DNA from 3 places in the Yersinia canariae genome. Region 1 is predicted to be linked to each of the others. Evidence: predicted binding sites of a transcription regulator. Region 1 holds the regulator's gene; each other region holds the start of a gene.

Region 1 (7,259 bases):
CTGCAATAGACTCTCTTTCTCTTTGGTCGCGCCCCGTAACTCTTTGGCGTAAGTTCCTACTTCCATCACATGCTCGTAGCCGATGTAAATGGGCACTAACGTGATTGGGCGTGAGCCGCCGCGCAACATGGCCTGTATTGTCATCGACAGGGTGCCAGTTTTGGGTTCCAGCAGACGGCCAGTTCGTGAGCGCCCGCCTTCAACAAAGTATTCTACTGAATAGCCTCGGGTGAATAATTCACCCAGATATTCACGGAACACTGTTGAGTAGAGTTTGTTGCCTTTAAAGGTCCGGCGGATAAAGAAAGCACCTAAACGGCGGAAAATCGGGCCAGCAGGCCAGAAATTAAGGTTAATACCAGCAGCAATATGCGGCGGTACCAGCCCTTGGTGATAAAGCACATAGGAGAGCAGCAGGTAGTCCATATGGCTGCGATGACAAGGCACATAGACAATTTCATGACCATCCTGCGCCAACTGCCGCACGCGCTCTGCATTATGGACATTAATCCCTTGATACAAGCGGTTCCATGTCCAACTCAACACTCGGTCGGACAGACGCACTGCTTCGTACGAGAAGTCGGCGGCAATTTCTTCCATCAGTGTAATGGCGTTTTGTTGCGCTTTCTCATGGGAGATTTTCTTGGTACGGGCTTCATCTGCGACCGCTTTTTCAATCGCTTTGGATGTTAACAGCTTTTTGAATAGGTCTTGACGGGCCGGCAGACTCGGGCCAACCGCGGCCAGGCGCTGACGTGAGAAGTGCATCCGCGCTACGCGTGCCAGTTTATGGGCGATAGTTTTGTCAGTACCATGCTCACGGGCCATCCGGCGCAGTGATACTGTGGTCGAAAAACGCACAAAGCTATCGCGCCCCAGCCACAATACGGCAAAGAATTTTTCTACGCCGTTTAGTACGCGCAGATGTGGCGTTCCATGGCCTTCACGGCCCGGAGAGCGACCAAACATCACCGAAACCGGCAGCATTTGGATATCCAGCTCCGGGTTATTGCGATGCAGATCCAAATAATCGTGGAATAGCTTTACTGATTCCTGTTTAGGGGCGTAATAGCGAAACACCCGTGGGCCGTTATCGATAAAGACATGGCTGGGAAGTTGCACGCCATCGATTTCCAATGGAATCAATGGGTCGGGCAAATCCTGCGCCTGACACTGCGCTCGCAAAGTCAGCAAATCAGCCTTAGAATTGTAAGGTAAAACGTACAGAATAGGACGAGACGGGTCTAACCCTAACTCAGTCACAGGATCTGCCGGAATAACCTTACTTTTTACCAGCATTTTTAGCGGTAAATTCAGTAACTTGTAATATATTTTACGCCAACCTGACATAACTACATGAAGCCTCTTGTTAGCAATTCGTCGCAAGGATACCAGAAACTGGTTTTGAGATCTGTGGTGATGAGACAACAGAAAGCGGCAAAAATCATCATTAACTTAAGATAAAGGCAATAAAATATGGCAAATCAATCAACAGGATTAACCCGAGTTTATAAAGCAGCCGGTTATTCTGTGAAAGGCTTAGTTGCAGCCTGGAGAAATGAAGCCGCATTTCGCCAAGAATCTGTGGCTGCCATACTCGCTATCATACTGGCCTTCTGGCTGGATGTAGATGCTATCGCGCGCATTTTATTGATCGCGAGCGTGGTGTTAGTGATCATTATTGAAGTCATTAATAGTGCGATTGAAGCTGTGGTGGACCGCATCGGCAGTGAATTCCATGAATTGTCGGGCCGAGCCAAAGATATGGGGTCTGCCGCTGTGTTTTTGGCCATCATGTTGGCGCTCTTTATATGGATAACCGTGCTCTGGCAATATGTCGGTTAAAAATACGGCTAACAACGCTGTTGATGTAAACAGTGATTAATCCCTGTTTTTATTCACTCTTTGGTTCCCAACACCCGCATAGCTGTATATACTCACAGCAAGACTGTATAAACAAACAGGGGGCGGAATGAAAGCACTTACTACCAGGCAGCAAGAGGTTTACGACCTTGTGCGCGATCACTTATCGCAAACAGGTATGCCACCGACCCGTGCCGAAATTGCGCAGCGTCTGGGGTTCCGCTCTCCTAACGCCGCTGAAGAGCATTTAAAAGCACTGGCCCGTAAGGGTGTTATTGAGATTGTCTCCGGCGCGTCCCGTGGCATCCGTCTGTTGATGGAAGAGGAAGACGGCTTACCACTGATTGGCCGAGTCGCGGCAGGTGAGCCACTGTTAGCGCAGCAGCATATCGAAGGGCATTATAAAGTCGACCCTGCCATGTTTAAGCCGAGTGCAGATTTTCTGCTGCGGGTTAATGGGATGTCGATGAGAGATATTGGTATTCTGGATGGTGACTTGTTGGCGGTGCATAAAACTCAGGATGTGCGTAATGGGCAAGTGGTCGTTGCGCGTATTGATGATGAAGTGACGGTAAAACGCCTGAAAAAACAGGGTAATATCGTACAGCTTCTGCCAGAAAACAGTGAGTTCCAGCCAATTGTCGTCGATCTGCGTGAGCAAAATTTCACTATTGAAGGGCTAGCTGTTGGTGTTATCCGCAATGGCGACTGGATCTGATTTTAATGCTACACATATACCCTTCGACAAGAAGGGTATATGACTCTTTTAACCCTCATAATATTTAGCCTATTTAGTTTGAGAGCATTCCGATAATAAGCTATTACCTACTGTTTTAACTGCATATTATTTATTTTTATTTTTAATTTATTGCCCTAATAGCAGTGATTAATATCAATTAGACTTTAATTGTCAGCATCCTCTGCTATAGTTATTCATACGGTAAGCGAAGCAATAATATTTAAATTATGTCTGAGAATGACTAATATAAATAAAATATTTATAAATTGAAATTACTTGCCGTATTAAATTAAACATATCCAAAAACCAAGTTGACGGAGATATTATGAATAAAGATCAAGCCGACGGTAACTGGAAGCAGTTTAAAGGTAAAGTGAAAGAGAAATGGGGTAAGCTGACTGATGATGACCTGACGGTTATTGAAGGTAAGCGTGACCAGCTGGTGGGTAAAATCCAGGAGAAATACGGCTATCAAAAAGAGCAAGCCGAGAAAGAAGTTAAAGCTTGGGAAGACCACAGCAAATATCGCTGGTAGCAGCGTTAAATGGAATTAACCTAATATCGATATAAATTAATCGAACCTTTCAACTTATAGAATGTGAAGTATTAATATACTTTTTCACATGGTTGTTACGATGAAATAAAAGAGAGTGTTAATGATAAAAACATTCTGTTTATTTATAATTTTATATCGATGTGACACATGGATGTGTCGTATTTAATATGCGTTACTTTTTAAGTATTCTAATTTTTCATATCTTCAGACAATGTATAACCCACCGACTTTCTACCGGTAGTCAGATTATTATCCGCCAGAGTTATTTCTTTTTTATTACAATAGAATGGTCATGATCACAATGATCGTGACTTTCACATGCTTCGACCTTCCCGCATTCAGTACATAAACCATGGGCTTCTACCACGCTATGGCGTAGGGTAAAACCAGATTGTTGTGCTAACAGCGCCAGAGCTTCTTCAATGCCGATCGTGGGGCGTTCAGTCACAATCTTGCAGCGATCACAGATAAATAGCGCAGAGGTATGAGTTGGCTCTTCAAAATGATGACACAATACGTAACTATTGGCTGATTCGACGCGGTGAATAAACCCTTGCTCCAGCAAAAAATCTAATGCGCGGTAAACAGTGGGCGGCTTAGCTTGTGGCTCGGAAACTCGGAGCAGGTCCAATAAATCATAAGCACTGATTGCGCCAGGTTGTTCTGCCATTAAGCGTAATACTTCAAGACGCTGCGGTGTCAGCCGGACGTTACGTTGTTGGCACAGACTTTCAGCCTGAGCAAGCAGCTTTTCCAGGTTGGTTGGCTTCATGATTTCATCCCGCAGTATTTGAATGGAACAGATTTTATCATATTAACCTGTTGCTCAATATCCCTTTATTGACATATTCTGAGATTAAACCACTGGCGTCTGTTTTGAGGTTAAATTAATTAAAAGTAAAACTTTCAAGCAGTGTTAATGCCCACGCCAATAAAAAATCAGGATGTATAAATGACTCAAAGTAATGGTATTTTACAATCTACGTTTGTTAGGATATTGTAAAAGGGCTTTTGCTATGGGAAAATAAATAAACTATTTTTTGTAGAGATGAGAATGTCTTCTGATATCACAAAGTACAGGGCGGAGTTAGATGGTTTAAGGGCTGTTGCAGTGATATCCGTGCTTTTATATCACGTTAAATTTTCACTTTTCGGTTATGAGGTATTCAAGGGCGGTTTCCTTGGTGTAGATATGTTTTTTGTATTATCTGGCTACCTGATCACAACAATAATTTTTTCACAAATGAATACTGGTGTTTTTTCTTTAAAAGATTTTTTTATTAGAAGAATAAAAAGAATACTGCCAGCAATGATTATTGTGTTGTTATTATCTTCTGTTTTGGCCTTTTATTTTTTATTGCCTGATAGTCTTGTTGTTTATGTGAAAACATTATTGGCATCTTTGTTCTTTGTGTCTAATTTATATTTTTTTGGTGAGGATACTTATGTATCAGATTCCAGTGAATATAAACCATTGCTGCATACTTGGAGTTTGTCTGTCGAGTGGCAATTTTATCTTATTTTCCCTTTTTTATGCATCTGGTTATTTAAGAGATTTAAAGATAAAAAACTAACTATAATATGTTTCATTTTTTTGCTCTCATTAGTATTGTCTAACATTTTAGCCTACCGCCAGCCCAACTTTGCATTCTATATGTTACCGAGTAGAATGTGGGAACTGATGGCGGGAAGTATTGTTGCTATTATTATTTTAGAAAACAAGCTTAATATTAGTAAGTTTTATTATAAAACACTCCCTATAGTGGGGTTTATCTTAATAATTTTGTCTATTGTATTTATTGATGATGGAATGCTGCATCCATCCGTCATTACATTAATACCTGTGTTAGGGACTTGCCTAATAGTATTATTCTCTCGTGAGAAAGATGCCGCCTCTTATTTTTTATCACTTAAACCAATGATTTTTATCGGGGCGATATCTTATTCTATTTATCTTTGGCATCAACCATTATTTGTTTTTTATAGAATTAAAATAGGCGAAATTAGCACTTTCATATCCATCATATTGATTTTATTATCAATAGCTCTATCCATATTATCTTTTTATGTCATTGAAAAACCATTTAGGAAAAAACAACTCTCCCGCTGGAAATTGATCTCGATGACCGTATCAGCGATAATTTTAATCGTGTTTTCAGTATTTGTATTAGTTAAGAACAGCTCTGCTGATCAGACCGACAGTTTAATGTCTCCTTTAGCCAAAAAAATGTATGAGGATTTTAAAGTCCCTGAGTTTAGGCGTCTAATGGGAAAGACTAAAGATGCAAATTATTTTTCGGGTGAGAAAACAATTGAGTGCATAAATAGAAGTCCCCTGGAAGCATGTAGGTTTGGTGATGAAAGTTGGGTTGTTCTTGGTGACAGTTATGTCGCATCATTTGAATATGCATTACAGAATAAATTAGCAGCAACAGGCCATGGCATCATATCCTTAACATATGAACAATGTTCATTTGTCTCTGAGAAATTATGGTTTGGTACTGCCCCTGAGTGCCCCGGAATTAATCGTCAACGTTGGCAGGTAATTAATAATTTCACAGATAAAAAAACATTCCTAATTGCAGCTAATTATGCTCAGTTTAAAGATGTTAATGTGGTGGAAGAGGGCGGTCAGGAATTGAATGGCAAGCCTGTTGTTGGTAAGGATTTAGTTTGGGAATCTTTTGCTGAGAATATTAACAAGTTACTTTCTTTAGGGCACCGAGTCGTTGTGATATACCCAATACCTAGCATTAGTACTGATGTAAAAATAGAGTATTTTAGATTGCTAAATATGACGAACTCCCATATTAATAAAGTATATGATAAAAGAACAAAAGGTTATTATGCTGCACTCAGCTTGGGTGAAACACTCGATAGCTATCTCACACCAAACCCTAATCTGATTATTATCAAACCGGTTGATAGTTTATGCCGTGATAACCGTTGTTTAATTATTAATAAAGATGGCGGGCTCTACAATAATGGAAACCACTTGTCTAATGCGGGCGCGAGATTAGTTCTTGAGGACGTTTACCAAAAGCTACCGCGATAAGGCCTTATTAAGGTTTTTCAGGACACAGCGCGCCGGTGGCATCGGCGCGAGGGTGTTTTTCTATGCTATAGTAGGTCATGATTTTCCCTTACCCTCTATCAGTATCCATCTATCAGGGACTGTCTAGGGCTGACATAGAACACGACAAAATGACCCAGAATGCACGAAAATAACACATTCACACATTCAGCCGTAACCGCCGCTACAAGCGAATTTAAAGGCAATTATCCCCTACAGCGTTTTTCCGTCGCGCCGATGCTCGATTGGACAGATCGCCATTGCCGTTACTTTCATCGTTTGTTAACCAAACAGACTTTGTTATATACCGAGATGGTCACCACGGGTGCAATTATCCATGGTAAAGGCGACTATCTGGCTTACAGCGAACAAGACCATCCGGTTGCATTACAGCTCGGTGGCAGTGATCCGCATGCTTTAGCTCATTGCGCCAAATTGGCGGAACTTCGCGGCTACAATGAAATAAACCTCAATGTCGGTTGCCCCTCTGATCGGGTGCAAAATGGCCGTTTTGGTGCCTGTTTGATGGCGGAAGCCAGCTTGGTCGCTGATTGTATCAAAGCTATGCGCGATGTGGTTTCTATTCCGGTAACGGTCAAAACCCGTATTGGGATTGACCAGTTGGATAGTTATGAGTTTTTGTGTGAATTCGTGCAAACCGTGGCTGAACAAGGTCAGTGTGATATTTTCACTATTCATGCCCGCAAAGCCTGGCTTTCAGGATTGAGCCCAAAAGAAAACCGCGAAGTCCCCCCGCTGGATTATGAGCGAGTTTATCAGCTAAAACGTGATTTTCCGGCCCTGACTATCGCGATTAATGGGGGTGTAAAAACACTGACCGAAGCTAAAGAACATCTCAAACATGTTGATGGGGTGATGATGGGGCGCGAAGCTTATCAAAACCCGAGTATTTTGACGCAAGTGGATCGCGAACTGTTTGATCCGAATGCGCCAGTGGTCGACAGCGTCAAAGCTATCGAAGCTCTTTATCCTTATATTGAGCAAGAACTGTCGCGCGGTGCTTATTT
Region 2 (7,259 bases), 1.0 Mb from region 1:
GCGGGAAAGTAAATACGTTTTTTTGACCATTTGGTGACGAAAAGGGCTAATAACGGGTATTAGCCCATAATTTCTTGCGCAAATATGCTGCTGTGGGGCGCGGTCTTGAGTCATATCAACTGGCCAAATGCTCAATAATCATATTTTCATCCAACTGATCTAACGTCCCTTGCGCCACATTTCTTCCCCCTGCCATCAGGCAAAATCTGTCCGCAACATGTTGAATAAAGGGGAGCCGATGCTCAACTAATAACACTGTCATGCCAAGGCCACGACTGAGCTGATGCAAGATATTACCGATATCTTCATTTAGGGGAGGTAATGTGCCGTTGCCCGGTTCATCAAGGATAAGTAACTCCGGTTCGGCCACCAATGCCCGGGCAATAGCCAATTGTTGTTGTTGATTGCGAGTCAGTTCCCCACCCCGTTGGCGGCGTTTGTCATATAACAGCGGAAACAACTCAAAAACCCAGCCGGGAATATGGCGCGATTTATGGCGGCCAGCCAACACGGCTATCAACATATTTTCCTCAACACTCAGTTGGGAGAATATCTGCTGCCCTTGCGGGACATAGCCGATGCCAAGAGCCGTGCGCCCCTCGACGGGTTGCTGTAGCAAATTCTGCGGGGGTTCATGGTTAGGTTGCCAGGTCATGGTGCCACTCTTAATCGGCAAATGGCCCATGATGCAATTGATTAATGTGGTTTTCCCTACGCCGTTACGGCCAATCAAACAGGTACATTGGCCGCGAGGAATCTCCAGATTGATATCCCAAAGGATATGATTCTGACCATAGTATTGATTTACAGCGGTTAAACTCAGCATCAGTGCTCTCCTCAGTCGATCTCAGTTATTCACAGGTATCCCGGTGTTCTGTAACGGCTAGTGAAGGATTAACCAGCAAATCTGCATACCTGGTAGCGGCAGCACAGCATAAAACACCACATTTCTAACGAGTGGTTGCGAATGTCTATGTATCAAGCAACTCTTGGGCCAAGTTGCCACGAGTCGAGGCAAAAGATGTATGTTAACGGGCTGTAAATGGTTTTGGCGTGCGAGGATAAACTAAAACTGACAAAGCCTTCACACAAGGTCGGCTGAGCGGGAGTTTCTTGCACTTAAGCAGTGCTTTAAAGCCGATAATGGTGCAATAAAAAGGCCGCACTCAGACGGCGGCTGAATTCGCCGGTGGAGGGAGCTGAAATTATAGAATTAGCAAATGAATTTGTTAGCACTTATTGAAATATGCGGTGAAATAAAAATGTAAAAAAAACACTAAAAAAGCCAGTTTGTCACTATTTCGTCGTTAAGCTTTGCTTTTCGCCAACACGCGGCCCTTATGGGGTTGAATGAGTTATCCACCATTCCTGTGGATAACCTTGTGCATTAGCGATAGAAAACTGATGGCAGGCGAGAGCGGGCGCGGCTTCCACTCGTGTTGTCCGGATTCTCGACTTTTTAAAAATATTTTTTATTTTCAATAAGTTAATTTAAATCAAGCGCTCAAAAAATATAGCCGACATAGATGGATAATCTTTAATCAATAAACACGTCGATAATACGTTTATGTTAACGGCTGGGGATAAAAATACTTTTAGGGTGCAAATGCCCGCAATATCTCACTGTAACAATGCACACAATAGGGCGGTGAGAGAAATTTCGGCAATTTGGTGTTTGAAGCTGGTTTTATATCCAGTATCATAGTGGTGGCAAAAATCTATGGGGCTTTCATAATTAGCCTCCTGACAGTCTGTATTTCTCCGGCGGGTAGCGAATTCATGAGTAAATTATTCAAACTACATTCTGAGTTTAAACCAGCAGGCGATCAGCCTGAAGCCATCCGTAAGTTGGAGGAGGGGCTGGAGAATGGGTTGGCCCATCAGACGTTGTTGGGGGTGACGGGCTCGGGTAAAACCTTTACGGTTGCTAATGTTATTGCTGACCTGAATCGGCCCACGATGGTGTTAGCGCCCAATAAAACATTGGCAGCGCAGCTTTATGGCGAGATGAAAGAGTTCTTTCCCGAGAATGCGGTGGAGTATTTCGTCTCCTATTATGATTATTATCAACCTGAAGCTTATGTTCCCAGCTCTGATACCTTTATCGAGAAAGATTCCTCTGTAAACGAGCATATCGAGCAAATGCGGCTCTCGGCGACTAAAGCCCTACTGGAGCGGCGCGATGTCGTGGTGGTAGCCTCGGTCTCCGCTATTTATGGTTTGGGTGACCCCGATTTATACCTGAAAATGATGCTGCATTTGACCAAGGGCATGATAATTGATCAGCGCTCCATTTTGCGGCGCTTGTCAGAATTACAATATAGCCGCAATGATCAGGTGTTCCAGCGCGGCACTTTCCGAGTCCGTGGCGAGGTTATCGACATCTTCCCGGCGGAATCTGACGAATGGGCATTGCGGGTTGAATTGTTTGATGAGGAAGTTGAGCGGTTATCTATATTTGATCCGCTAACTGGCCAGCTACAGCACGAGGTTCCACGTTTTACGGTCTATCCTAAAACCCACTACGTTACCCCAAGGGAGCGTATTTTACAGGCAATGGAAGACATCAAAGTTGAACTGGCTGAGCGGCGTCAAGTGCTATTAGCCAACAACAAATTGATTGAAGAACAACGGATTACGCAACGAACGCAGTTTGATCTGGAAATGATGAATGAGCTGGGTTACTGCTCTGGTATTGAAAACTACTCCCGTTATCTTTCTGGACGAGGGCCGGGTGAGCCACCGCCAACCCTGTTTGATTACCTACCGGCAGACGGCTTGCTGATTGTGGATGAATCCCACGTCACCATTCCACAAATTGGCGGAATGTATAAAGGGGACCGCTCACGGAAAGAAACACTGGTGGAATATGGCTTCCGGCTGCCATCGGCACTGGATAACCGCCCAATGCGCTTTGAAGAGTTTGAGGCGCTGGCACCACAAACCATTTATGTTTCCGCGACCCCAGGCAAGTATGAGCTGGAGAAATCCGGCGGTGATGTTATCGACCAAGTTGTGCGCCCAACAGGCTTGCTCGACCCACTTATTGAAGTTCGCCCCGTCACAACGCAGGTGGATGATTTACTGTCAGAAATCCGTATCCGAGCCGCCATAAACGAACGGGTATTGGTGACTACGCTAACCAAAAGGATGGCGGAAGATTTAACCGAATATCTGGAAGAGCACGGCGCACGGGTGCGTTACTTGCATTCAGATATTGACACTGTTGAGCGTGTTGAAATTATCCGTGACTTGCGTTTGGGTGAGTTTGATGTGCTGGTGGGCATCAACTTACTGCGAGAAGGGCTGGATATGCCGGAGGTTTCTCTGGTTGCCATCCTTGATGCCGATAAAGAAGGTTTCCTGCGTTCTGAGCGCTCCTTAATCCAGACGATTGGCCGCGCAGCACGTAACCTCAATGGTAAGGCTATTCTTTATGGCGATAGAATTACGGCTTCAATGGAAAAAGCGATTGGTGAAACCGAGCGGCGTCGGGCTAAGCAGCAAGCTTACAACGAAGAGCGCGGTATTATCCCTCAGGGGCTTAATAAGAAGGTCGGCGATATTCTGCAATTAGGCCAGCCTTCTACCCGGGGTAAAGGGAAAGGGCGGGGCGGTAAAGTGGCTGATACCCATGATTACCAATCTTTGGCACCGAAAGCGCTTGACCAGAAAATCCGTGAGTTGGAAGCGAAGATGTACACACACGCGCAAAATCTTGAGTTCGAACAAGCGGCAGAATTGCGCGATCAGGTGCATCAGTTGCGCCAGCAATTCATTGCCATATCTTAATCTCTTGCGGCATACCTCGATTCCTCGTATGGTGTGCCGCTAAAATTAGGGCTATCAGATAATTACCAAAAATAAAAAGGTCAAATGATGAGCAGCAATGTATCAAAAGATCCGTTACACGGCATTACCCTTGAACAACTATTGACCAAACTGGTTGAGCATTATGGCTGGGAAGAACTGGCATACCGCATTCGGATCAACTGTTTCACCAGTGATCCGAGTATTAAATCCAGTCTGAAGTTTTTACGCCGCACGCCGTGGGCGCGCACTAAAGTGGAAGAGCTTTATATCCACATGATTGGCAATGCGGCTTTGCAAGAACAATTCAGGAAGTAGTCCCGGCAATTTATGACGCGCAACCCGCGCCACCCAACTGTTGCAAGGTCGTTTCCAGTGCCTGGCGCAATAACTCACGGTCATGGCGGTAGGGGATATCTTTGGCTTCCAAGGGCTGCTGGACAATAATTCTGTCTGTAACGCCGCTGATATCAATGCGTGGGCTGACAATTGCTGCATCAATAATCTTGCGGCCAATTTTGTTTTCCATTATTGCCAGCTTTTCGTGCAATGAGAGTTCAGCCGCCGCGACACTGATCTCGCGCCCCAGATTACCAATATAAATCATGCTGGCAGAGCTGCGTCGTAAAGCTTGAGTTAAATCATCCAGCAAAAGCAGTGGTATCAGGCTCGTCAAAAAACTGCCCGGCCCGATTAAAATAACATCCGCCTGACTAATCGCTTCGATGGCTTCCTTTGTCGCGTGGACATGGGGCGAGAGCAGCATTTCCTGTGGCATATGAGCCAGTTGGTCAATATTTACTTCACCGTAAACCGGGTGTCCTTCGCTGTCGATAGCCAGCAAGTCGACCGGTTGTTCTGACATTGGAATCAACCAGGCATCTACTTTCAGCAAACTACGCACCAAATTAATGGCTTCAATTGGCCGGATGCTGAGGTGGTCCAGCGCTTTGAGCATTAAATTACCCAAATTATGGCCTGCCAGTTCACCATTACCGGTAAAACGGTATTCGAACATCGCAGACGCCACACTAGGCTCTGTTATCAATTGATTCAGGCAATTACGGGTATCGCCCCACGCAATTCCCCCTTCGGAGCGACGTATGCGGCCAGTCGAACCGCCATTATCGGTGGTGGTCACTATACCGGTCAGACGTGAGCCTAAAGAGGAAAGGGATGACATCACCCGCCCCAAACCATGGCCTCCACCTAATGCAACCACGCGGTCGAGATCCGCTAATGTGCGATTTCGCATATTTTTCCTGTCTGTATATTGTTGCCTGGCTCTAAAAGCATATACCCGCCATCTTCAAAAATGTAGGTGCGTTGGCCGCCCGGTTTATCCAAATTACTGACTTGAGTCTGCTCATTGGAATGCTCGCGCTTACTGCCTTCTTACACTTCGAAATCTATTGGCTACTGCGAATAGTGAAATTGCTGCATAAGTTAACGGATTTGCCGCCAAAACGCGATAAAAGGCATAGTTTTCGTGATTTTAAACAAAGTATTAGCCAGGGAATAAAATAAGCTCAATAACCATGTGTTTTGTAGTATAAGTCGTTGTATATAAAAATATATAGCGAAAAACTGCAATTGGCTATCTTGTCTTTTTAGCGTTAGAATCTGTAGGAAAAGTGAGGTCTTTCGCGATGAGTCGCGGATATGAATCTGGCTTTTTAACCATGGTTTAGTTAGCTGTGAACAGCAGCCACCTGAGCATAAACTCCTAGCCTTAGTGTCTACGTTGTTGCATTTACGGACAATATGATGCTCTGGCCGTGGCTTTAAGCCACCAGGGTGCGAGGTAGAAATGCCTGCATCTCCCGTATTTGGAAAGGTGTTATGGTACAACTTACAGACGCATTTGCGCGCAAGTTCTATTATTTGCGCCTATCGATTACCGATGTGTGCAATTTTCGCTGCACATATTGCTTGCCTGATGGCTATCGCCCGGACGGATTAAAAAGTTTTCTCAGCCTTGACGAAATAAGCCGCGTCAGCCGTGCTTTTGCTATGTTAGGGACAGAAAAAATCCGCTTGACCGGCGGCGAGCCGTCTATGCGCCGCGATTTTACCGATATCATCGCCACTATTCGTCAAAACTCCGTGATCCGCACTTTAGCTGTGACGACCAATGGTTACCGCTTGGCCCGTGATGCTGCTCAGTGGCGTGATGCTGGGTTGACGGCGATTAATGTCAGTGTTGATAGCCTCGATCCACGACAATTTCATGCCATCACCGGGCAAGATAAATTTCATCAAGTGATGCAAGGTATTGATGCCGCTTTTGATGCGGGTTTTGAGAAGGTCAAAATCAATGCCGTACTGATGCGCGATGTTAATGATCGTAATCTCAGTGCATTTCTTCACTGGATAAAATCTCGCCCCATTCAACTGCGGTTTATTGAACTGATGGAAACCGGTGAGGGCGGCAATCTGTTTCGCAAACACCATGTTTCTGGTGGCGTTATCCGCCAGCAATTACTCCAGCAAGGTTGGCAACAGCAAGAGCGCGCCCGCAGTGATGGCCCCGCTCAGGTATTCCATCACCCTGATTACTTAGGGGAAGTGGGGCTTATTATGCCTTATGAGAAGGATTTCTGTGCCAGTTGTAACCGCCTGCGTGTTTCTGCATTGGGGAATCTGCATTTATGCTTATTTGGCGAGCAGGGTATTACGCTGCGTGACCTGTTAGGTAGTGATGACCAGCAGTATGAATTAATGGCGCGGATTCAGAGTGCATTGCAAACCAAGAAGCAAACTCATTTCTTGCATCAAGGTAACAGCGGTATTACGCAGAATTTATCGTTTATTGGTGGCTGATTGGCTGCAATATCATGACCAAAGGTTATATATGACCCAACTGACTCACATTAATGCCGCTGGCGAAGCTCATATGGTGGATGTATCCGAAAAAGCTGAAACCGTACGTGAAGCCCGTGCGGAAGCTTTTGTTGAAATGCATACTGCGACATTAGCGATGATTATTGATGGCAGCCATCATAAAGGTGATGTGTTTGCCACCGCACGGATTGCCGGCATTCAGGCGGCCAAAAAAACGTGGGAATTGATCCCGTTATGTCACCCATTACTGCTGACTAAAGTGGAAGTCCAACTGGAAGCACAGCCAGAACATAACCGAGTGCGTATTGAATCCTGTTGCCGTTTGACTGGTAAAACTGGAGTGGAAATGGAGGCCCTCACCGCGGCATCCGTGGCAGCATTGACCATTTACGACATGTGCAAAGCGGTGCAAAAAGACATGATAATTGGCCCGGTTCGCTTGTTGGCGAAAAGCGGCGGAAAATCCGGTGATTTTAAGGTGACTCCATGATTCAGATTCTGTTTTTTGCTCAGGTGCGCGAGCTGGTAGGAACTGACAGCTTGCAAGTGGCTGCGGAGTTTCCAACCGTTGAAGCATTACGCCAATCCTTGTGTCAACGAGGTGA
Region 3 (7,259 bases), 2.3 Mb from region 1:
TTATGTGGGCACCTTATTTTCCCTGTTCGCCCCTTACAGGATAACCTGGCCCGCTGTTATCAACACCTGGCCCACTACTTAGAAGCAAAAGCCAATCTGTTTGATCCAGACATTGAATCTGATGTTAATCAACCTCTTATCGATGTCGCGATGGCGAATGGCACATTAGTCTCGACACTCAACCAAGCTAAAACCTCACTGGTGACACGGCTGAAGGGTGATCGCGGCCAGCGCGAAACAAGACGAACCCTCCATTATTATTTTGTCGCTCAAGATATTCACGAACGTGCCAGTTCATCACATGTTCAATATCAAGTACTGCGAGAAAAATTCCGCTACAGCGATGTATTGTTTCGTTTTCAGCGTTTATTGAGCATGCAAGCCAGAGCCTGCATACAACTTTCGCAATCTATTTTAATGAGACAGAAATACCAGCATGACCCGCGTTTTGAGCGCGCATTCACATTTTTGGATGCTGCACTAGCCCGGGAATTGGCGCAAAATGAGAATGTGTCGCAAGTTAAAGCACTTTCCCATTTACTCAAAAACTTGCGTGCTATTGATGCTCAATTGGCAGGGATTGAGTCAGAACAAGTCTTAGCTGAAGGCCCACAACCTGAAAGTCGCTTATCTGATGATCGCATCACGGGATGGAGCGATATTAAGTTACGCATCAGCCGCCATCTGACACCTCAATCCGCACTCTTCCGGCATGCTGTTCGCATGTCTGTTGTGCTCTGTGTCGGTTATGCATTTATTCAATTCACCGGCATGCGCCATGGTTATTGGATTTTGCTGACCAGCCTTTTTGTTTGCCAACCCAACTATAACGCGACAAGACGCCGCCTGGCACTACGCATCATTGGCACTTTGGCGGGTATCCTTATTGGGCTACCCATCCTTTATTTCGTGCCCTCCATTGAGGGGCAACTAATCCTGATTGTCATTACTGGCGTGCTATTTTTTGCTTTCCGTAATGTTCAGTATGCTCATGCAACAATGTTTATTACCTTGCTAGTTTTGTTATGTTTCAATTTACTTGGGGAAGGGTTTGAGGTTGCCGCACCGCGCGTATTTGACACATTGCTTGGCTGCGCAATTGCCTGGGTTGCGGTAAGTTTTATCTGGCCGGACTGGAAGTTCCGCCAACTTCCAGCAGTAGTTCGTAGAACACTTAATGCAAACTGCCGTTATCTCGATGCCATCTTAGTGCAATATTATCAAGGTAAAGATAATAGCCTGCCCTACCGCATAGCCCGCCGCGATGCTCATAATTGTGATGCCGAATTAGCGTCTGTCATTTCAAATATGTCGGCGGAGCCAAAAAATGATAAAGAAACTCAAGAAGCAGCATTTCGTTTACTCTGCCTGAATCACACCATGCTGAGTTATATCTCCGCTTTGGGGGCTCATCGTGAAAAACTGACCAATACCACCACGCTGAATTTACTGAATGATGCTATTTGTTATGTGGAAGGGACTCTTGAACAAGAACAACCCGACAATGCAAAAATGGCGCAAGTATTGGCGGGTTTATCAACCCGGCTACAGAGCTGTAATCCTGAGCCGGAGAGCAAAGATCAATTGGTTTTACAACAGATTGGCTTATTACTTGAATTATTACCTGAACTCAGTGAACTGAATAAACGTATTGGTCAGGCTGACTAATGGAACTCGGGCCAGTGTCTAAATAGCTTTTTTAAGCTGTTTCGTATTGTGCAATGCCGATATCGACCGCGCGAAAGTGCATTTCAAACCATTCCATAAGCTCACTGCGCATGACAAGGGGCAATACAGCATAGTGGTGACCACTGATGGCCCCTGCAAGGGCCAATAGGACATTGAGGCCAAGCGAACATCTCAAAGTCCGTAACTTCAGATAACAGCGCTTAGCCCCTTCAAGCCTCAATTCAGCCACACTCGTGATCCCGGCTTTCCATAATAAGCGCTCAAGGCTGGCACTGAGATTAGGTAAGTCTTTCAAACGAACTGGAGGGCAGTTTTTACTTAAAACCTCGGATTTAGCACCTTGATATGCCTGTTTTGCAAAGTGACGTAATACGAGGTCATCACCCCACAAAACCGAGTCGACACAGTAATATCGTAGTAATACCGGAAGCCCCCGTTTGGCATAAACAAGATTTGTCATCCCTCGAGCACGAAATAAATTTTCGACTAAATCGTTAGCGCGTAAATACACCTCCCCCTCCGAAACCACCGCAAACATAATGCCATTTGCTAACAGACCATAGCCGCCAAATTGTGAGCGAACTGTGATTTTGCCTAAAAAGTCAAAACGGCACTGTGCTTGTATTATCTTGTTCTCTGATGCATTTTTCATCACTACTCCTTTAGTAAAAATCCGAACCAACGTCCCTATTCAGTTGCAATAAGTGTAAGAGGAACAACTAATTAGAAAATACGCAATATGGATAACTGAGCCAAACATAAAATCGACTTTCACGTATTTACATCACAATAATGCGAAGCGTCTTGTAAAAATTTAGTTGATCTTCGAATAAATAGTAACTACTGTATATGCATACAGCACACTACAGGCGAGGTTCATAATGCGTACTCAATCACTAAAACCTTATAATGCTAATTATCATTCTCTTGTCACCCGTGATACACCGACAAGAGTTGATGCCCCTACAGATAGTGGCCTTATCAGTGAACTTGTGTACAGTGAAAACCAACCTGCGGTTGCCCAGTTATTGCTTCCTTTATTACAACAGCTTGCTAAACAATCCCGATGGCTGCTATGGCTAACAACAGAACAAAAATTAAGTCGTTTATGGCTACAGCAATCAGGTTTACCCATGACCAAAGTCGTTCAGGCGAGGCAGGTCAATCCATTATCAACTGTTGATGCAATGGAAAAAGCGTTATTGACGGGAAATTACAGTGTCGTTCTTGGTTGGCTACCGGAGTTATCGGAAAATGACCGTATCAGATTGCGTATGGCAGCACAGTTAGGAAATGCTTACGGGTTTGTTATGCGTCCTTTAGATGACACAAAACTCGACCAAGGACAGTGCGCAACGTTAAAAATTCATTCTTCTTTGTATCATTAAGTAAATTTAGGATTTATCCCATGAATTATTACAATATTTAGGGCTTACTCCTGCAAAAACGGCATAAAGCGAGTCAGAATGCGGCTTGCGGCCAAAAACAACGTCTAGGAAAAAGGCTTTTTTACGTCTAAATCGTTAAAGATTATGCACAATTTCGCTTTTTTTTCAGCCGGTTTATCACATCACACTTGTAACTTTCTCGCCACGTTGTAGACTTTACATCGCCAAGGTTGCTCTAAAACGCCAAATTATACTGGCAGCGTGATTAACGGGAGCGTTAAAACCTTGACGAAGAATTTTAACCAAGGGCTTAGCTTTTAAAGCTCATTGCCTATTTGGATGATAACGAGGCGTAAAATGAAAAAGACAGCTATCGCATTAGCAGTGGCACTGGCTGGTTTCGCTACAGTAGCGCAAGCCGCACCGAAAGATAATACCTGGTACACCGGTGGTAAACTGGGTTGGTCTCAGTATCAAGATACTGGCACTGGTGGCATCTATGGCAACCAAGGCAATGACGGTCCAACTCATAAAGACCAATTAGGTGCTGGTGCGTTCTTGGGTTACCAAGCAAACCAATACCTGGGCTTCGAACTGGGATACGACTGGCTTGGCCGTATGCCTTATAAAGGCGACGTTCGTAACGGCGACTTTAAAGCACAAGGCGTTCAGCTGGCTGCTAAACTGAGCTACCCAATTGCTCAGGACTTGGATCTGTACACCCGTCTGGGTGGTATGGTTTGGCGTGCAGACTCAAGCGCATTTGACGCAACTTCTGGCCAACGTTCCAACAACCATGACACCGGTGTTTCTCCATTGGTAGCTCTGGGTGCTGAATACGCATGGACCAAAAACTGGGCAACCCGTATGGAATACCAGTGGGTTAGCCAGATCGGTGATAAAGCTACCGTTGGTGCTCGTCCAGACAACGGCATGCTGAGCGTCGGTGTTTCTTACCGTTTCGGTCAAGATGATGCAGTAGCTCCAGTAGTTGCTCCAGCACCAGCTCCAGCTCCAGTTGTTGATACTAAGCGTTTCACGCTGAAATCTGACGTACTGTTTGCTTTCAACAAATCAACGCTGAAACCAGAAGGCCAGCAAGCTCTGGACCAACTGTATGCACAACTGAGCTCTATCGATCCTAAAGACGGTTCTGTAGTTGTTCTGGGCTTCGCTGACCGTATCGGTCAACCAGCTCCTAACTTAGCTCTGTCTCAGCGTCGTGCTGACAGCGTGCGTGATTACCTGGTTTCTAAAGGTATCCCTGCTGACAAAATCACCGCTCGCGGTGAAGGCCAAGCAAACCCAGTTACAGGCAACACCTGTGACAACGTGAAACCACGTGCTGCTCTGATTGAGTGCCTGGCACCAGATCGTCGCGTAGAGATCGAAGTTAAAGGCTACAAAGAAGTTGTAACTCAGCCACAGGCTTAAGTTTACTGCTTTAGTAAAAAACCCCGCATTGCGGGGTTTTTTTTTGTTATGCCATTAAGAAAACTCGAGTCATACTCTATTTTCTTAATAGCAATATTTCAGCAGCGTTAATATTGATTCATAACCACGCAGATCACATGTCCTTGCCAAGAATATCTTGCAAGTCCTGTTTCAAAGACGACATCTGGCTCTTATATTTCTCTTTACGTTCAGCATCTTCAATTAACTGAACAACTGTCTCTGACAGCGTATTGCCTCGACGCCGTGCAAGTGCAGCCAAACGTTGCCACACCAGAAACTCCAGATCGATTGATTTCTTGCGAGTATGCTGATGCTCTGCATTGAAATGTCGCTTACGCCTGGCACGGATAGTCTGCTTCATCCGGTTAGCCAGTTGCAGATTCATGTGTGCATCAATCCACTCCAACACCTTCACTGGTTCACTTTCCAGCTTCATCAGTTGCTCTACAGCATCCTGAGCCGCACTGTTTTCTATATGGCGGGTAATGGCTTCACCTTCGCGGTGCTTTTTAACCAAGTAGGCCCATTTCCAACCGCTTTCCAGATTTTCCAGTTGCTGATATTTCATCGTGAGCTCTGCAGTGACCGTGTAACTTAACTCAAGCATAACAGTTTTATGTAGAATTTCACCCTACTAAAAGCGCATGATCAGTTTGTTTTTTGTACGAAATACTACTGATATCTTACTCCTTGCCACCAACTGCTACTCTACGTATATGAAGTCTGCTTTATTCTTGTATAATCGCCCTTTCCCTTTTTGACGATTGCATCTATCACTTTGACCAATAACAGACTTGAATGGCAGTCACTGCTGCCGAACACAACGCCATATGATGCGTTATTTGCTACTGCCTCCCAGTTGGAGCCTGTTTCTTTCGCGGCGATTCAACCCCGGCTTGAAAATGGAATGACATTATTTTGTCATCCACAATCACACCCGCGTTTTATGTTGATCAAAGCACAAGAAAGTACTGAGTATCTGGCATTGATCGCTCAAGCTGTTAAAGAGCTGCAACCTGAGGCCTCTGCCCTGTTTGGCGGAGACTACCTCGTGCATGGTCACCAGGTAAGCTGGCAGCCAGCTCAACGCGGTGATGAGCCGTTTGCGGCGATTTCGCGCTGCCTTTATCAGGAATGGGTTGAACCAGAACAACTGTTTGGTTGTGTCAGATGGCATAAAGATCAAATAAGTCTGCAACCCGGCTTAGTTCATCAGGCGAATGGCGGTGTATTGATCTTATCGGTACGGACATTACAGGCTCAACCATTGATGTGGCTGCGCCTGAAGCAGATGATTGTTCAGCAGCGCTTTGACTGGCTGTCTCCTGATGAAACCCGCCCATTACCGGTGCATATCCCCTCAATGCCACTCGATCTGCGCTTGATTCTTGTCGGCGATCGCCTGGGTCTGGGTGATTTCCATGATATGGAACCTGAACTGGGCGAATTGGCTATTTACGGTGAGTTCGAAGTCGAACTACCGCTAGTCGATATCGATGGCATGACTTTATGGTGCGGTTATATCAATACGCTTTTGCAGCAGAAACAGTTGCCTTCCTTATCTGCTGATGCCTGGCCAGTGCTGTTCCGCCAAGCTGTGCGCCACAGTGGCGACCAAGGAAGTCTGCCATTATGCCCGCAATGGCTTACCCGCCAGTTGGCAGAAGCCGCTTTATATGCTGAAGAAGATACGATTACAGCCAATGCATTGGAAGTTGCGCTAAATGCTCGTGATTGGCGTAATAGTTACCTTGCCGAGCGGATGCAAGACGAAATCGAGCTCGGACAAATTCTGGTTGAAACCGAAGGCCAAGTGGTCGGCCAGATTAATGGTTTGTCAGTATTGGAATATCCTGGCCATCCTTACGCCTTTGGTGAACCGGCGCGTATCAGTTGTGTTGTCCACTTAGGTGATGGTGAATTTGTTGATGTGGAACGTAAAGCCGAATTAGGCGGTAATATTCATGCTAAAGGCATGATGATTATGCAGGCTTTTTTGATTTCAGAACTGGAACTCGATCAGCCGCTGCCTTTCTCCGCCTCCATTGTTTTTGAGCAATCTTATGGTGAGGTTGATGGTGATAGTGCATCGCTGGCAGAACTTTGCGCGCTGGTCAGTGCCCTGTCACAACAGCCCATCAATCAGCAAATTGCCGTGACAGGTTCTGTCGACCAATTTGGTAATGTGCAGCCTATTGGCGGTGTGAATGAAAAAATTGAAGGCTTCTTCGAAGCTTGTCAACGCCGCGGGCTAACAGGCAATCAGGGGGTTATTTTACCTACCACCAATGTTCGCCATTTATGCTTGAATCAAGCGGTGATTGATGCAGTACAGCAAGGACAGTTCCATTTGTGGGCTGTAGATACCGCCGCTGAAGCATTACCATTATTAACAGGTGTGGTTTATGCTGATGAGCAGCACCCCAGCTTGTTAGGTATAATTCAAGAACGCATCTCGCAAGTAAATCCGCATGACAGACACCGTTGGCCATGGCCATTACGCTGGTTGAACTGGTTTAACCACGGCTGATCGGACTTGCTCAGCGTACAGCTGTACGCTATTCTGCGGACTTCATTAAAATAAGGCTTACTGAGAACATGGTAGATAAACGCGAATCCTATACAAAAGAAGACCTTGAAGCATCAGGCCGTGGCGAACTGTTTGGCGCAGGTGGGCCACCATTGCCAGCAGGTAATATGTTAATGATGGACCGTGTCGTCAAAATG

What was found. The regulator LexA, encoded in region 1, represses DNA repair genes until DNA is damaged. The targets are predictions, from matches to a motif close to TNCTGTATGTACATACAGNA.
Positions count from the first base shown of each region.
Region 2: the regulator LexA is predicted to act here: its motif matches at 1,680-1,699, upstream of uvrB (excinuclease ABC subunit UvrB).
Region 3: the regulator LexA is predicted to act here: its motif matches at 2,531-2,550, upstream of sulA (SOS-induced cell division inhibitor SulA).

Region 1 covers NZ_CP043727.1:4,254,439-4,261,697, reverse strand. The annotation lists gene plsB (glycerol-3-phosphate 1-O-acyltransferase PlsB) at 1-1,350, opposite strand, end outside; gene F0T03_RS19505 (diacylglycerol kinase) at 1,477-1,845, shown strand; gene lexA (transcriptional repressor LexA) at 1,973-2,581, shown strand; gene F0T03_RS19495 (CsbD family protein) at 2,928-3,137, shown strand; gene zur (zinc uptake transcriptional repressor Zur) at 3,421-3,930, opposite strand; gene F0T03_RS19485 (acyltransferase family protein) at 4,213-6,213, shown strand; gene dusA (tRNA dihydrouridine(20/20a) synthase DusA) at 6,373-7,259, shown strand, end outside.
Region 2 covers NZ_CP043727.1:3,206,237-3,213,495, reverse strand. The annotation lists gene bioD (dethiobiotin synthase) at 1-12, shown strand, start outside; gene F0T03_RS14865 (ABC transporter ATP-binding protein) at 116-826, opposite strand; gene uvrB (excinuclease ABC subunit UvrB) at 1,780-3,792, shown strand; gene F0T03_RS14855 (VF530 family protein) at 3,880-4,128, shown strand; gene yvcK (uridine diphosphate-N-acetylglucosamine-binding protein YvcK) at 4,139-5,065, opposite strand; molybdenum cofactor riboswitch at 5,522-5,666, shown strand; gene moaA (GTP 3',8-cyclase MoaA) at 5,653-6,633, shown strand; gene moaC (cyclic pyranopterin monophosphate synthase MoaC) at 6,665-7,144, shown strand; gene moaD (molybdopterin synthase sulfur carrier subunit) at 7,141-7,259, shown strand, end outside.
Region 3 covers NZ_CP043727.1:1,863,791-1,871,049, reverse strand. The annotation lists gene yccS (YccS family putative transporter) at 1-1,668, shown strand, start outside; gene F0T03_RS08615 (TfoX/Sxy family DNA transformation protein) at 1,700-2,341, opposite strand; gene sulA (SOS-induced cell division inhibitor SulA) at 2,571-3,077, shown strand; gene ompA (porin OmpA) at 3,435-4,511, shown strand; gene matP (macrodomain Ter protein MatP) at 4,645-5,100, opposite strand; gene F0T03_RS08595 (AAA family ATPase) at 5,311-7,062, shown strand; gene fabA (bifunctional 3-hydroxydecanoyl-ACP dehydratase/trans-2-decenoyl-ACP isomerase) at 7,131-7,259, shown strand, end outside.